DNA from 2 places in the Pseudoalteromonas undina genome. Region 1 is predicted to be linked to the other one. Evidence: predicted binding sites of a transcription regulator. Region 1 holds the regulator's gene; the other holds the start of a gene.

What was found. Region 1 encodes NrdR, which represses ribonucleotide reductase genes. Its sites were predicted from a motif close to AAACACNANATNTNGTGTTT; they were not measured.
Region 2: the regulator NrdR is predicted to act here: its motif matches at 4,560-4,579, upstream of nrdA (class 1a ribonucleoside-diphosphate reductase subunit alpha).

What each region holds. Positions count from the first base shown of each region.
Region 1 is NZ_AHCF03000002.1:582,653-590,242, reverse strand. It holds gene ribBA (bifunctional 3,4-dihydroxy-2-butanone-4-phosphate synthase/GTP cyclohydrolase II) at 1-934, opposite strand, end outside; gene PUND_RS03350 (riboflavin synthase) at 963-1,616, opposite strand; gene ribD (bifunctional diaminohydroxyphosphoribosylaminopyrimidine deaminase/5-amino-6-(5-phosphoribosylamino)uracil reductase RibD) at 1,641-2,768, opposite strand; gene nrdR (transcriptional regulator NrdR) at 2,771-3,220, opposite strand; gene glyA (serine hydroxymethyltransferase) at 3,328-4,584, opposite strand; gene thrC (threonine synthase) at 4,853-6,136, opposite strand; gene thrB (homoserine kinase) at 6,148-7,083, opposite strand; gene thrA (bifunctional aspartate kinase/homoserine dehydrogenase I) at 7,093-7,590, opposite strand, start outside.
Region 2 is NZ_AHCF03000003.1:1,411,384-1,418,973, reverse strand. It holds gene PUND_RS10215 (DUF1287 domain-containing protein) at 1-565, shown strand, start outside; gene yfaE (class I ribonucleotide reductase maintenance protein YfaE) at 680-952, opposite strand; gene nrdB (class Ia ribonucleoside-diphosphate reductase subunit beta) at 952-2,082, opposite strand; gene nrdA (class 1a ribonucleoside-diphosphate reductase subunit alpha) at 2,156-4,438, opposite strand; gene PUND_RS10195 (HAD family hydrolase) at 4,849-5,529, opposite strand; gene ubiG (bifunctional 2-polyprenyl-6-hydroxyphenol methylase/3-demethylubiquinol 3-O-methyltransferase UbiG) at 5,526-6,239, opposite strand; gene gyrA (DNA topoisomerase (ATP-hydrolyzing) subunit A) at 6,418-7,590, shown strand, end outside.

The DNA of each region.
Region 1 (7,590 bases):
CAGCTGCAGCGAATGCTTTAACAGTCGCTTCTAATTCGTCAGTGCTTTCTTGCTTACCTAAGATGACTAAAGCGCCATTATGCTCAGCTATATACGCCATTGCTTGCGATAATCCCCAACTACGATCAGCATTACGATCAGAGAGTAAAATATCGTTAAAGGTACTTTGTAAGTGCACTCGCACTAACGTTGGTTCTTGTTGTTTTATTTCACCTTTAAGCAATGCATAGTGCAGCTGCCCGTCAATGGTGTCTTTGTAAGTTACTAAGTCAAATTCGCCATGCTCAGTTGGCAATTTACATTTTGCAACTTGCTCAATAGTGGTTTCATTTAAGTTACGGTATTCGATTAAATCAGCAATGGTGCCAATTTTAATATCATGTTGCTTAGCAAATACTTCTAAATCAGGGCGGCGCGCCATGGTGCCATCTTCATTTAGAATTTCTACAATCACTGATGACGGCTCAAGTCCCGCTAAACGCGCTAAATCACAGCCAGCTTCAGTGTGCCCTGCGCGCGTTAATACGCCGCCAGGTTGCGCCATAATAGGGAAAATATGCCCAGGCTGTACAATATCACTTGGCACTGCGCCTTTAGCAATTGCAGCTTGAACAGTGCGAGCACGATCCGCTGCAGAAATCCCCGTCGTAACCCCTTTTGATGCTTCAATAGACATAGTAAAGTTGGTCGAGAATGCAGCACCGTTATTTTTAACCATCAGCGGTAAATCAAGTTGCGAGCAACGCTCTTGGGTCATGGTTAAACAAATTAACCCACGGCCATGAGTCGCCATAAAGTTAATTGCTTCTGCACTTATGTGCTCAGCAGCAATAATTAAATCGCCTTCATTTTCTCTGTCTTCATCGTCCATTAAAATAACCATTTTACCGGCTTTAATGTCATCTATTATTTCTTGTGCGCTGTTTAAATTCATAAGTTGCTCGTATAAGTTGTCAATATCGTTATTTTATAAAGCCCGCTTTAGCGAGTAAGCTCATCGAAATATCTGAACCAGTAGGATGCTCAGCTCCCTTTACAAGGCGCTCTAAATAACGTGCTATTTGGTCGACCTCTAGATTCACTTTGGTACCGACTTGAAAATCGGCTATGGTCGTTTGCCCGCTGGTGTGTGGCACAATCGTTAGTTTAAATTTATTACCTTCAACTGCATTGACCGTTAAGCTAATACCATCAATACACACAGACCCTTTATAAGGAATGTATTTCATTAAATTTTCGTCGGTGGCTAACCAATATTCGGTTGCTCGTGCATTGGTATTTATTGCTGTGATAGTGGCAATACCATCAACATGACCAGACACTAAATGCCCCCCGAGGCGCGATACAGGTTGCATCGCCTTTTCTAAGTTAACTGTTTGCCCTAAAGCGTAATGTGCAAACCCCGTTAAGCTAATCGTTTCATTTGATAAGTCAGCACTAAAGCCATCTATATGCTTATCAACAACAGTGAGGCATACACCGTTGGTTGCAATACTGTCACCTAACTTAACATCACTCATATCAAGGTTTTTACTTTGAATACGAATAGCTAAATCACCTTGTTTTTTTTGTAATAACGCAATTTTACCTGTCGCTTCAACTATTCCAGTAAACATAGTGCTACTCTTTATATAAAATGATTAATGAGCTTTTTTGTGTGCTGTGATACGTAAATCATCACCAATTGGCACACACTCATTAAAAGTTAAATTAATGGTATTTTGCATACTCATTAACTCTGGGAAATTCAGTAAACTTCTTGCATCGCTACCCATTAACTTAGGGGCAATATAAAAAACAAACTCATCAATTAAATCAAGTTCAGCCATTTTTCCGGCCAATGTGGCACCCGCTTCTAACCACACATTATTAAACTGTAATTGCGCTAGCTTTTGCAGCGCTGCTTGTAAGTCTACTTTATTGTTCTTTTCGGGGACTTCGATCTGTTTAACAAAATGAGGCCACTGATGCGATTTATCAACCCGAGTGGTGAATATTATCACCTCACTTTGAATTGAAAATAAGGCAAGTTCAGGGGTAAGTCTGTTTTGGGAATCAATAATAACGCGAACAGGTTGGCGCAGTGGTAAATTGGTCGGTAAAGAGTGCGGAAGTTCTTCTGGGCGTACATTTAGTTTTGCATCATCCATCAAGACTGTATCAGCACCAGTTAAAATTGCACAACTCTGAGCACGATAAAGCTGCACATCTTGGCGCGCAGCGGGCCCAGTTATCCATTTACTTTGGCCATTTTTAAGCGCTGTTTTACCATCAATACTGGCGGCCATTTTGCAGGTTACAAAGGGTAATCCCTGCTCCATGCGCTTAAAAAACCCAAGGTTTAATGCGCGAGCTTGCTCTTCAAGTAATCCGTAAGCGACTTCTATACCAGCATCCGCTAAAATTTTCAGGCCTTTGCCTGCAACTTGCGGGTTGCTGTCAACCATAGCAGCAACCACTTTTTTTACACCTGCTGCTTTTAGCCCTTCAGCACATGGCGGTGTTCGACCATAATGACTGCAAGGCTCAAGTGTTACATAAGCGGTTGCGCCTTTTGCATTTTCGCCAGCCATAGTCAGTGCGTTTACCTCTGCGTGACCTTGACCCGCTAACTGATGAAACCCTTCACCTATTACTTTATTATTTTTTACGAGTACACAGCCTACATTAGGATTAGGAGTGGTGGTAAAGCGCCCTTTTTTTGCCAGCTCAATGGCACGTGCCATATAACGTTTATCATCCTCTGAAAACGAGCTTTGCATGGTCATTACTACTCTCCTAAGCGAGCTATTTCTTCACCAAACTCACGTATATCTTCAAACGAGCGATATACTGAGGCAAATCTTACATAGGCTACTTTATCTAATTTTTTCAGCGCTTCCATAATACACTCACCCACCAAATGGCTAGACACTTCACGCTCGCCGGTGGCTCGCAGCTGGGATTTAATTATATTAACGACTTCATCAACTTGTTCGGTACTTACGGGGCGTTTTTCAAGAGCGCGAGTTAAGCCATTTAGTAACTTATCTTCATTAAACGGTTCACGACTGCCATCTTGCTTAATCACTCGCGGCATGACTAATTCAGCCCCTTCAAAGGTGGTAAACCGTTCGTGGCACTCATTACATTCACGACGTCTACGTACTTGGTGTCCCCCGCCGACCAGGCGAGAATCAATAACTTTAGTATCTTTGGCGGTGCAAAATGGGCAATGCATAACTGTGTGTTTCCGTTTTAAAAACAAAAAATGGCCGCTATAATAGCGGCCATTATCATAACAAAAATGTGTGCAGTTGTGATCTAAATTACTGTTTTACTCTTGGATTAAGCGTAAACAGGTAATTTTGCACAAATTGCTTTCACTTTTTCTTTTACTTGCGCTTGTACTGACTCATCTTCGATGTTGTCTAGCACGTCACAGATCCAGCCAGCTAACTCTTTTGACTCAGCTTCTTTAAAGCCACGACGAGTGATTGCTGGTGAACCAATACGCAAACCAGAAGTAACAAATGGTGAACGAGGATCGTTCGGTACTGAGTTTTTGTTAACCGTGATATTCGCATTACCTAGGGCAGCATCTGCATCTTTACCTGTGATATCTTTATCGATTAAATCAAGTAAGAATAAGTGGTTGTCAGTTTTACCTGATACTACTTTGTAGCCGCGCTCTTGTAATACTGCAACCATTGCTTGAGCATTTTTAACAACTTGAGTTTGGTATGTTTTAAATTCAGGTTGAAGTGCTTCTTTAAATGCCACCGCTTTAGCAGCAATAACATGACATAAAGGACCACCTTGGCCACCTGGGAAAACAGCGCTGTTTAGCTTTTTGTAAATATCTTCATCGCCACACGCAGAAATGATTAAACCACCGCGAGGGCCGGCTAATGTTTTGTGTGTTGTGGTTGTTACAACGTGAGCAAATGGCACAGGGCTTGGGTAAACACCCGCAGCAATTAAACCTGCAACGTGCGCCATATCAACAAATAAGTATGCGCCTACTTTGTCTGCAATTTCACGGAATTTAGCCCAATCAACAATACCTGAGTATGCAGAAAAACCAGCAATGATCATTTTTGGTTTGTGCTCAAGTGCTAACGCTTCAACTTGTGCGTAATCAATTTCGCCAGTTTCTTCGTTAAGGCCATACTGAATTGCGTTGTATGTTTTACCTGAGAAGTTTACGTGTGAGCCGTGTGTTAAGTGACCACCGTGCGCTAGGCTCATACCTAAAACAGTATCAAGTGGGCTTAATAGTGCTTGGAAAACAGCGGCATTCGCTTGTGAACCCGCATGTGGTTGCACGTTTGCGTAATCTGTACCAAATAATTCATTTGCGCGGTCAATCGCTAACTGCTCAACCACATCAACGTGCTCACAGCCACCGTAGTAACGTTTGCCCGGGTAGCCTTCAGCATATTTGTTAGTAAGTTGAGAACCCTGCGCTTCTAGTACGCGTGGGCTACAGTAGTTTTCAGATGCAATTAACTCAATGTGCTCTTCTTGACGTGATGTTTCTTTGCTCATCGCGTCAAATAACTCTGGATCAAAGTCCGAAATATTCATGCTACGTTCTAACATTGGGGTCTCCTGGGCAACGTGTATGGGTATTTTTTACAGGCTTTATTGTACGCTTAAAACGACTCTTTGCCTACGCTCTTAAGTTGAGGATATTTAAACAGGGATTGAAACTATTTCACAGCATTTTGATGATGATATTTTTTTATAAACTAATAACAATTTTAAATGAATTTTATTTATTACATTTATTTAGCTTATGCGTTATGCCTAAAGCGACACATAAACAAACAAAAAAGCGGCCTAAGCCGCTTTTTCTAAACGTGTGATTTTAACCAAGCTTAGCAAATAACTCGCTGCGTAAATCGTCGTAATCATTGTGCATATCAATGGCTAAACACGGTTTTGCAAGCGCATCTGCTAGCGGTTTTGGCATGGCTATTTCGGTATTTAGCACCTCTTCAACGCTTTCTTTAAATTTAGCTGGGTGTGCAGTCGCTAAAAAGATACCTGCAGCATCTGTTGCTTTATTTTCAACAAGCCCTTGGTAGGCAATCGCGGTATGAGGCTCTGCAATATAGCCAAGCTGTTGAATTTTTTTCATCACTGATTTTGTGCTTTGCTCATCCACACTAACAGAATAAAAATTGTCATAACTAAACCAGTTATTATCTAACATTGATTGCACACGTGGCCAGTTATTAGGTTTACTGACATCCATAGCATTAGACAGTGACTCAATAGTGGCGCTGGGCGTCCACTGCTTATCAAGCATATAACGTGGCACAGTATCATTTTGGTTTGTAGTCGCACTGAGTTTACCTACTGGCATACCAATAACAGCGCCAATCATAGCCGCACACACATTACCAAAATTACCACTGGGTACTGAAATATGCGCTGTAGCACGCTTTTCTTTTGGCAGCTGTGCTATTGCCTCAAAGTAATAACAAACTTGCGCAACTAAGCGGCTAATATTGATTGAATTTGCTGAATTTAAACCAAGTTTTGCTTTTAACTCTTCATCTAAAAATGATTTTTTAACCAACTCTTGGCAATCATCAAAACTGCCTTCTATCGCGTAACAATGAATATTGTCACCGAGTGTAGTAAATAGCTTTTGCTGAGCGAGTGAAATTTTGCCCTTAGGGTATAAAATAACCACATCAATATTTGGCTTATTATAAAAAGCATGCGCGACAGCGGCACCGGTATCACCCGACGTTGCTGTCAATATTGTCACTTTTTCACCATGGTTAAACTGCGCTAAACACTCCGCCATAAAGCGGCCACCAAAATCTTTAAACGCCAGTGTTGGGCCATGGAATAACTCTAAGCAATAGGTATTGTCTTCAACTTCCACCAGCTTAACCGGAAAGTTAAACGCATTCTTAACCATCTGGGCAACAGTATCACTTGGTAGCTCATCACCAATAAGGTGCGATAAAATTTTGCCGCTGCGAGTAACAAAGTCCATATCGAGTAATGCATCAACATCACTTAATGGCGCTAACGACTCAGGAAAAAACACCCCTTGATTACGCCCCAGTCCTGTTTTTACAGCTTCAACAAACGACACTTTTTGTGAATATTCTTTTAAATTATGTAATTGCATGACTCTTGATCCTATAAAACATTTAATTGACGCGTGCCGTCGTTATCTAATTTACAAATATGGCAAAAACCTTGCTCGTTGATGTAATTTTCCTCTAGCCACTGCGCGCATTGCTCTGCCGCTTCAAGCGTTTTACATACACTAAACAAGGTCGGCCCTGCGCCTGAAATACTCACCACTTCAGCACCGAGTTCTGGCAAACTAAGTTTGGCTTGATCAAAACCATTTATTAGTGGCGCACGATGTGGTTCAGCAATATTGTCTTGCATAATACAAAGCGCCTCATCAAAACGTGAAGTCAGTAATAAACTGCTAAAAGCCGATAATCGCTGCGCAAACTCAACCCCCGCATGCATACTTAGCTCTTTTGGTAAAACAGAGCGTGCCTTTGCGGTATTGAGCGAAAAGCCAGGAAATGCGGCAACGTAATACCAGTTTTCATCAACAGGTAACGCTATTGATTTATTTGGAATTAAGTCGCCCGTTAATTGTAAGCCACCAAGATAACAAGGAGTGATATTGTCATAATGACGTCCACCGCTTACCAAGCCTTCAAAATCGGCCATTAGCTCTATTAACTCAACTTGGCTTAAATTAGTTTGAGCAAACTTATCCAGCGCTGCAAATGCCGCAACAACAGAGCAAGCACTTGAGCCTAACCCAGACCCTATAGGCAGGTTTTTCTTCAACTCTAATTTTACGGCTGGCATATTCGGTGCTACATGTGTACGAAAATGCACTAAACATTGATACGCTAAGTTTTCATTCGCATCGCTTGGGAGTTTATGGGCGTATTCGCCACTACAAATAAACTCATCACGAGGCGCTTCACATATAGTAACCACATCCCCCAGCAAGCTGCCATCAATCGGGGCTAACGCCGCACCGAGGGAGTCAAAACCAACCGTAAAATTACCAATAGAGGCTGGCGCATAAACTTCAATCATAACCGCCCCCTAGCGTGATAGTGTTTTAAGAATATCGGCAAATACACCCGCAGCAGTTACTGCAGAGCCTGCGCCATAACCACGGATAACAAACGGACTTGGCTGATAGTATTGGCTTAAAATAGCCAGCGCATTTTCACCATCACGAATTACACTTAATGCGTGTGATGAATCTACCGCTTCAATACCTACTTTACAGTGTCCATTTTTAATTGTGCCTACATAGCGAAGTACTTTACCTTCACTCGCTGCACTTTGAATACGGTCGTTAAAGTCAGCATCCAGACTTGGTAGCTTTGCCATAAACTCATCAACATTGTCACCTTGGGCGAAGCCTTGTGGTAGTACAGACTCCACTTCTATGTCGCTAAGCTCCAATTTCATACCTGCTTCGCGGGCAATGATAAGTAGTTTACGTGCTACGTCTGTTCCCGATAAGTCATCGCGAGGATCGGGTTCAGTAAAGCCACTTTCTTTCGCTTTAATTGTTGCTTCAGAGAGTGATAA
Region 2 (7,590 bases), on a different contig from region 1:
ATTTGCTTTTCATGTGCAGGCGAGCTCTTTTGATGATGATATCGTTAATGCATTAATCCATAGAACAACACAACCAGTAACTTACGATGGCGCCTATCATAAGCTTGAGTACCCAGGTGGTGATGTGCCCGCTAATATTGGTGTGTGTACCGATGTTTTAATTAGGTCGTACCGACAGCTTGGTATTGATTTGCAAAAATTAGTACATGAAGACATGCAGGATAATTTTCGCGTATATCCTTCCAAACGTATTTGGGGATTAACCAAGCCAGATAAAAACATTGACCATCGACGTGTACCTAACTTACAAGTTTACTTTGAGCGCCATGCAAAAGTGTTAACTAAATCGCTTAATGCAGAGGATTATAAAGCCGGTGACATAGTTACTTGGATGCTGCCAGGTAATTTACCGCATATTGGTATGGTCGTTAATGAAATAGCGCAGGGCAGCGGCAACCAGCTTATTGTGCATAATATTGGTCGTGGACCAGAAATGAGCGATATGCTTTTTGCGTATACAATTACGGGTCATTACCGATTTGTGCCTGCAGAATATTCAGAGTAAATAACACTGTACTAGTAGGCGTGTTTGAGTTTAAAAACACGGCAAACAGGTTTGGTACAAACCTAGCTGTTTTATATTATTCTCGTGCTGTTAAATACGCTTAATGTGAGTTAGTTACTTTAAATTAATACTGATATCACCATTTGGTTTGCAGCAACACAAGAGTATTTCACCATCGCGAACAAACGCTAACGGCTCTTCATTATAATTAACTTCACCAGAGACAAGTGTTGCTCGACACGCACCGCAATATCCCTCACGGCATTGGTAAGCGGCATCAATCTTATTCGATTCTAGGCAATGTAAAAGAGAAGGGCAGCCAGCGGCAAAATCAATGCGCTGGCTGTTATCTGCAAGCATGATACTTGCAGTCGTTCTATCAGTCATTATAAATCAAAGTCACCAAATTCATCGGCATCTACTTGTGAATCAATCTGACCAACTAAGTATGAGCTTATTTCGGCTTCTTGGGGAGCAACTTGCACGTTATCCGACACTAACCATGAGTTGATCCATGGAATAGGGTTACTGTTGTTTTCAAACTGTGCAGGCAGACCAATCGCGGTCATACGCGCATTGGTAATATATTCAACGTACTGACATAGAATGTGTTTATTCAAACCAATCATCGAGCCATCTTTGAATAGGTACTCGGCCCATTCTTTTTCTTGCTCTGCGGCTTCAACAAACATCTTAATTGCTTCTTCACGGCATTGTGCGGCAACAATCGCCATTTCAGGGTCATCTTTGCCATCTTGCATGATATTTAAAATATGCTGAGTACCTGAAAGGTGAAGTGCTTCATCGCGGGCAATAAGCTTTATAATTTTAGCATTACCTTCCATCAATTCACGCTCGGCAAACGCAAATGAACAGGCAAAACTCACATAAAAGCGAATGGCTTCTAAAATGTTCACTGACATCATTGCCAGGTACAATTTCTTTTTCAGCTCAAATAAATTAACTACCACGGTTTGGCCATTAATTTCGTGTTTGCCTTCACCGTATAGGTTGTAAAGCGATACAGAATTGATTAGGTCATCATAATAAGTAGTTACCGCATCGGCACGCTCACTAATTTTGTCATTGCTAACAATATCATCAAAAATGAGTTCAGGCGCTTGAGTTACGTTACGAATAATATGGGTGTACGAACGACTATGAATAGTTTCACTAAACGCCCATGTCTCAATCCATGTTTCTAGTTCAGGAATTGATACGATAGGAAGTAATGCTACGTTAGGTGAGCGGCCTTGAACACTATCAAGCAACGTTTGGTATTTTAAGTTGCTTAAAAATATATGCTTTTCGTGTTCGGGAAGCGCTTGAAAGTCTAAACGGTCTTTACTTACATCAACTTCTTCAGGTCGCCAAAAGAAAGACAATTGTTTTTCAATTAGTTTTTCAAAAATAGGGTATTTTTGTTGATCGTAACGTGACACGTTAACGGTTTGACCAAAAAACATTGGCTCTTGCATTTGGTTATTATGATTTCTGCTAAAAGTAGTATAAGACATGTTTATCACTCAAAAAACTATCACTAAGACTATCAGGACAAAGCGGGCAAGGCGCCCGCTTTAAGTTTAACTATTAAATTTTACACGCGCCGCCTGCACAATCATCATCTTCCACTTCTGGAGTGTCTTCTTGAGCATCTGATGCGCCATCGCGGGTATTATGGTAGTAAAGTGTTTTAACACCTAGTTTGTATGCACCAAGTAAGTCTTTTAATAAGACTTTCATAGGTACTCTACCGCCTTCGTATCTATTTGGATCATAATTAGTATTTGCTGAAATTGTTTGGTCGATAAATTTCTGCATTATGCCTACTAATTGTAAGTAACCATCGTTTGATGGAATATCCCACAGTAATTCGTAGTTATCTTTAAGGCGTTCGTAGTCAGGAACAACTTGCTTTAAAATACCGTCTTTACTTGCTTTAACACTAATGTGACCACGCGGTGGCTCGATGCCATTAGTTGCATTTGAGATTTGCGATGACGTTTCTGATGGCATTAATGCGCTCAGCGTGGAGTTACGCATACCATGCTCTTTAATGCTGGCACGTAATGTATCCCAATCAAGATGCAGTGGTTCATCACAAATTTTGTCTAAATCACGTTTGTACGTATCGGTTGGCATAATACCTTGCGAGTATGTAGTTTCGTTAAATTTAGGACATGCTCCACGCTCTTTAGCAAGTTCGTTAGATGCCTTCATTAGGTAGTACTGAATTGCTTCAAACGTTTTGTGCGTGAGTGCATTTGCGCTGCCATCTGAATAACGCTTACCGTTTTTAGCTAAGTAATAGGCGTAGTTAATAACACCTATGCCTAGCGTACGACGCCCCATAGTGGCATTTTTAGCTGCAGGTACAGGGTAGTCTTGGAAATCAAGTAGGTTATCAAGTGCACGTACTGCAAGCTCAGCTAACTCTTCTAGTTCATCTAAAGACTCAATGGCACCTAAGTTAAACGCAGATAATGTACAAAGTGCAATTTCACCTTCTTCGTCATTCACGTTGCTAAGAGGCTTAGTCGGTAACGCAATTTCTAAACATAAGTTAGATTGACGTATAGGCGCCACTTTTGAGATAAACGGACTGTGTGTATTACAGTGGTCAACGTTCTGCAAGTAAATACGACCGGTGCTGGCACGTTCTTGAGCAAACATAGAAAACAGTTCAATGGCTTTAATGCGTTTTTTACGAATTGACTCGTCTTGCTCATATTTTACATAAAGTGCATCAAATTCATCTTGATCTTCAAAGAATGCATCGTAAAGGCCCGGCACGTCTGAAGGGCTAAATAAGGTAATGTAATCGTCTTTAATTAAACGAGAATACATTAGTTTATTAAACTGCACACCATAATCTAGATGACGTACGCGGTTATCATCAACACCACGGTTATTTTTAAGTACCAGCAGATTTTCTACTTCTAAGTGCCAAAGCGGGTAGAATAAAGTAGCTGCACCGCCACGTACACCGCCTTGCGAACAGCTTTTAACCGCTGTTTGAAAGTGCTTATAAAACGGAATACAGCCTGTGTGGTACGCTTCGCCGTTACGAATAGGGCTACCTAATGCACGAATACGTCCGGCATTTATACCAATACCAGCACGTTGAGAAACGTATTTAACAATGGCTGATGAAGTCGCATTAATTGAATCTAAGCTGTCGCCACACTCAATCAGTACACATGAGCTAAACTGACGCGTTGGCGTACGCACACCCGACATAATTGGTGTAGGTAAAGAAATTTTAAATAGTGAAACCGCATCGTAAAAACGTTTGATGTAATCAATACGCGTTTCACGTGGATAATCTGAGAATAAGCTTGCTGCTACTAATATATATAAAAACTGCGCGCTTTCGTAAATTTCACCGGTTACACGGTTTTGTACTAAGTATTTACCTTCAAGCTGCTTTACTGCTGCGTAGCTAAAGTTAAGATCGCGTGAATGATCTAAGTAAGTATCTAGTTCATCAAGTTCTTGCTCTGTGTAATCAACAAGCAAATGGGCGTCGTAGCGTTTTTGTTCAACCATGTTAGTAACGTGGTCAAAAAGACGCGGTGGCTCAAATTGGCCATACGCTTTTTTACGTAAATGGAATACAGCTAAACGAGCAGCAAGATACTGATAATCAGGTGATTCTTTTGAGATCTGATCCGCAGCGGCTTTGATAATCGTCTCATGAATATCTTTAGTACGAATACCGTCATAAAATTGAATATGTGATTTAAGTTCAACTTGTGAAACCGAAACGTTGTTTAAACCTTCGGCGGCCCATTCAATAACGCGATGGATCTTGTCTAGATCAAGTGGCTCTTTACGGCCGTCACGTTTGCTTACAGATAACTGTTGGTTCATAGTTTTGCCTGTATTCCTTGGGAATTAAATATTTTTGACCAATGAGTGCACTCAAAACGCCCAGTGCCTATTCTTTTATTGTTATTTCTACCGCATAGGTAAATTTAATTGAATAACATTTAGCCACAATATCTGGTGTTGTTCAAATTAGAGATCACAAGATAGTGTGGTCTGTGATCTTTTGCAAGGGACAGAAACCGCTCTGATTGTGGATAACGTTGGGATAACGTAATTGTGTTAGTAGGCATTAACCTTTGATCATTCGGTTAAGTTGAAATTTGTAAAAATCAACTAAGGAAAGATTAAATTTACGCTTTTTAAAAATAAATTTTGTCTGCTTTTTTTATCATCAAGCTTTGCGTAAAAACTAACACAATCACAACATGTAGTGTTTATTAATTGGTGTGGCACTATATGTGGTTAAAAGCATCTATAGGGCTATGCCAATTAAAATCTGCATTCCAAGCCAATGCCTCGTCCACACTCGGTACATATCCCCACAGTGCGGTAGCGGTGTGCATATTCGCTGCTTTACCTGCTTGTATATCTCGCAGCGCATCACCTATATATAGGCAGCGCGAAGGATCAACACTCATTTGCTCAGCACAATGTAATAAAGGAAGGGGTGAGGGCTTAGACTCAGCTAAGGTATCACCACTTATCACAATTTGCGCATTTTTTAATGCAGGAATCGCCTTGACTAAAGGATCGGTTAAAAAGCCAGGCTTATTTGTCATAATGCCCCACGGGATCCCTTTATTATCAAGGGCAATGAGTAGCTGTTCTATACCAACAAAGCATTGGGTATGGGTGGCAATATTGGCAGCGTAGTATGCAACTAGCTCTGCTAAAAGTTGCTCTTGCGATTGTTGCCCCCAGCCTTCTTTAAAACCAGCAGCAAGTAATGCTGCTGCGCCATTTGAAGCAGCGGGTCGATATATATCACTGCCCACTTGTGGTTGTTGGTGATTATGCAGCACACTATTAAGTGCAGCGCCTAAATCATCAGCGGTATCAAGTAAAGTGCCATCTAAGTCAAATAGCAATGCTTGATATTCAATTGGGCTAGTAGCTGTTTGCGAGCTTGTCATTGCGCTAACTTCTCAAAGTGCAGCATATAATTTACGCTAACATCATCATTAACCGTATATTGCTTTGAGAGTGGGTTGTAACTTAATCCTGCACTAGCACGTACCTTTAACCCTGCTTGTTCTGCCCATGCAATTAATTGCGCAGGTTTAATGAACTTTTTATGGTCGTGGGTACCTTCTGGCACCATTTTTAACAGTTTTTCTGCGCCGACAATAGCGTATAAGTAAGCTTTAGGGGTTTTATTAAGGGTGGAGAAGAATACATCGGCCCCAGGTTTTGCTAATTTAGCGACTGCATGGATAATAGAAGCAGGGTCGGGGACATGTTCTAACATTTCCATACAAGTAATCACATCAAAGCGCTCAGGGTGCTCATCAGCAAATTGTTCAGCAGGTACTTTTATATATTCAACGGGTACACTTGTTTCTAAACTGTGTAACTTAGCGACAGTTAAAGGCTCTTGCCCCATATCGATACCTGTTACCTTTGCACCCATTCGCGCCATGCTGTGACTTAAAATACCGCCGCCACATCCTACATCGAGGGTTTCTTTGTCAAATAATCCTTTAGTTTTGTCTGCGATGAAATCTAATCGTAATGGATTAATTTCGTGAAGCGGCTTAAATTCGCCTTCTAAATCCCACCAACGCTCTGCGATGGCTTCAAACTTTGCTATTTCTGCGTTATCTACATTTTGATGTTCGGTCATAAAATACTTCCTCGTCAATCTGAGGCCATTATATAGGGCTAAATTGATAAATCGCAAAGTTTTGCGCCTGTAAATTAAAATTAATTGTGATAGCATGGTTGCTTAGAAATAATAACAAACACTCTTAATACCTAATAATGGGTTGTTAAGAGCTGATACTGAAGGAATGTGATATCAAATGACTGATCTCGCCAATGAAATTCTGCCAGTCAATATTGAAGACGAGTTAAAAAACTCCTACTTAGATTACGCCATGAGTGTAATTGTAGGACGTGCATTACCAGACGTACGTGACGGTTTAAAACCTGTTCACCGCCGCGTTTTGTTTGCAATGAACGAGCTTAGTAATGACTGGAACAAGCCTTACAAAAAATCGGCCCGTGTGGTCGGTGATGTAATCGGTAAATACCACCCACACGGCGACAGTGCAGTTTATGACACCATCGTACGTATGGCTCAGCCATTCTCACTACGTTATATGCTAGTTGATGGTCAGGGTAACTTTGGTTCGGTTGATGGTGATTCAGCAGCGGCAATGCGTTATACAGAAGTACGTATGGCAAAAATGTCGCACGAATTATTAGCCGATCTTGAAAAAGAAACGGTTGATTTTGTGCCTAACTACGACGGCACAGAACAAATTCCTGATGTGTTACCGACTAAAATACCTAACCTGTTAGTTAATGGTTCGTCAGGTATTGCTGTTGGTATGGCGACAAATATCCCGCCACACAACTTAACAGAAGTAGTGAATGGCTGTTTAGCGCTTATTCAAAACCCTGAATTAACTATTACTGAGTTAATGGATTACATCCCAGGGCCTGATTTCCCAACTGCGGCGATTATTAACGGTAAAAAAGGCATTGAACAAGCCTATCAAACCGGCCGTGGTAAAGTGTACATGCGTGCGCGTGCTGACATCGAAACTGATGAGAAAACTGGCCGTGAAACGATTATTGTTCATGAAATCCCTTACCAAGTTAACAAAGCCCGTTTGATTGAAAAAATCGCTGAGCTAGTTAAAGATAAAAAAATTGAAGGGATCAGCGCATTACGTGATGAATCAGATAAAGACGGTATGCGTATCGTTATTGAGATCAAACGTGGTGACGTAGGTGAAGTTATTTTGAACAACCTTTATTCACAAACTCAGTTACAAACTGTGTTTGGTATGAATATGGTTGCGTTAATTAATAACCAGCCTAAGTGTTTCAACTTAAAAGAAATGCTTGAAGAGTTTATTATTCACCGCCGTGAAGTTGTTACTCGTCGTACGGTATTTGATTTACGCAAAGCCCGTGACCGTGCGCATACGCTAGAAGGTTTAGCGATTGCACTGGCAAACATTGAC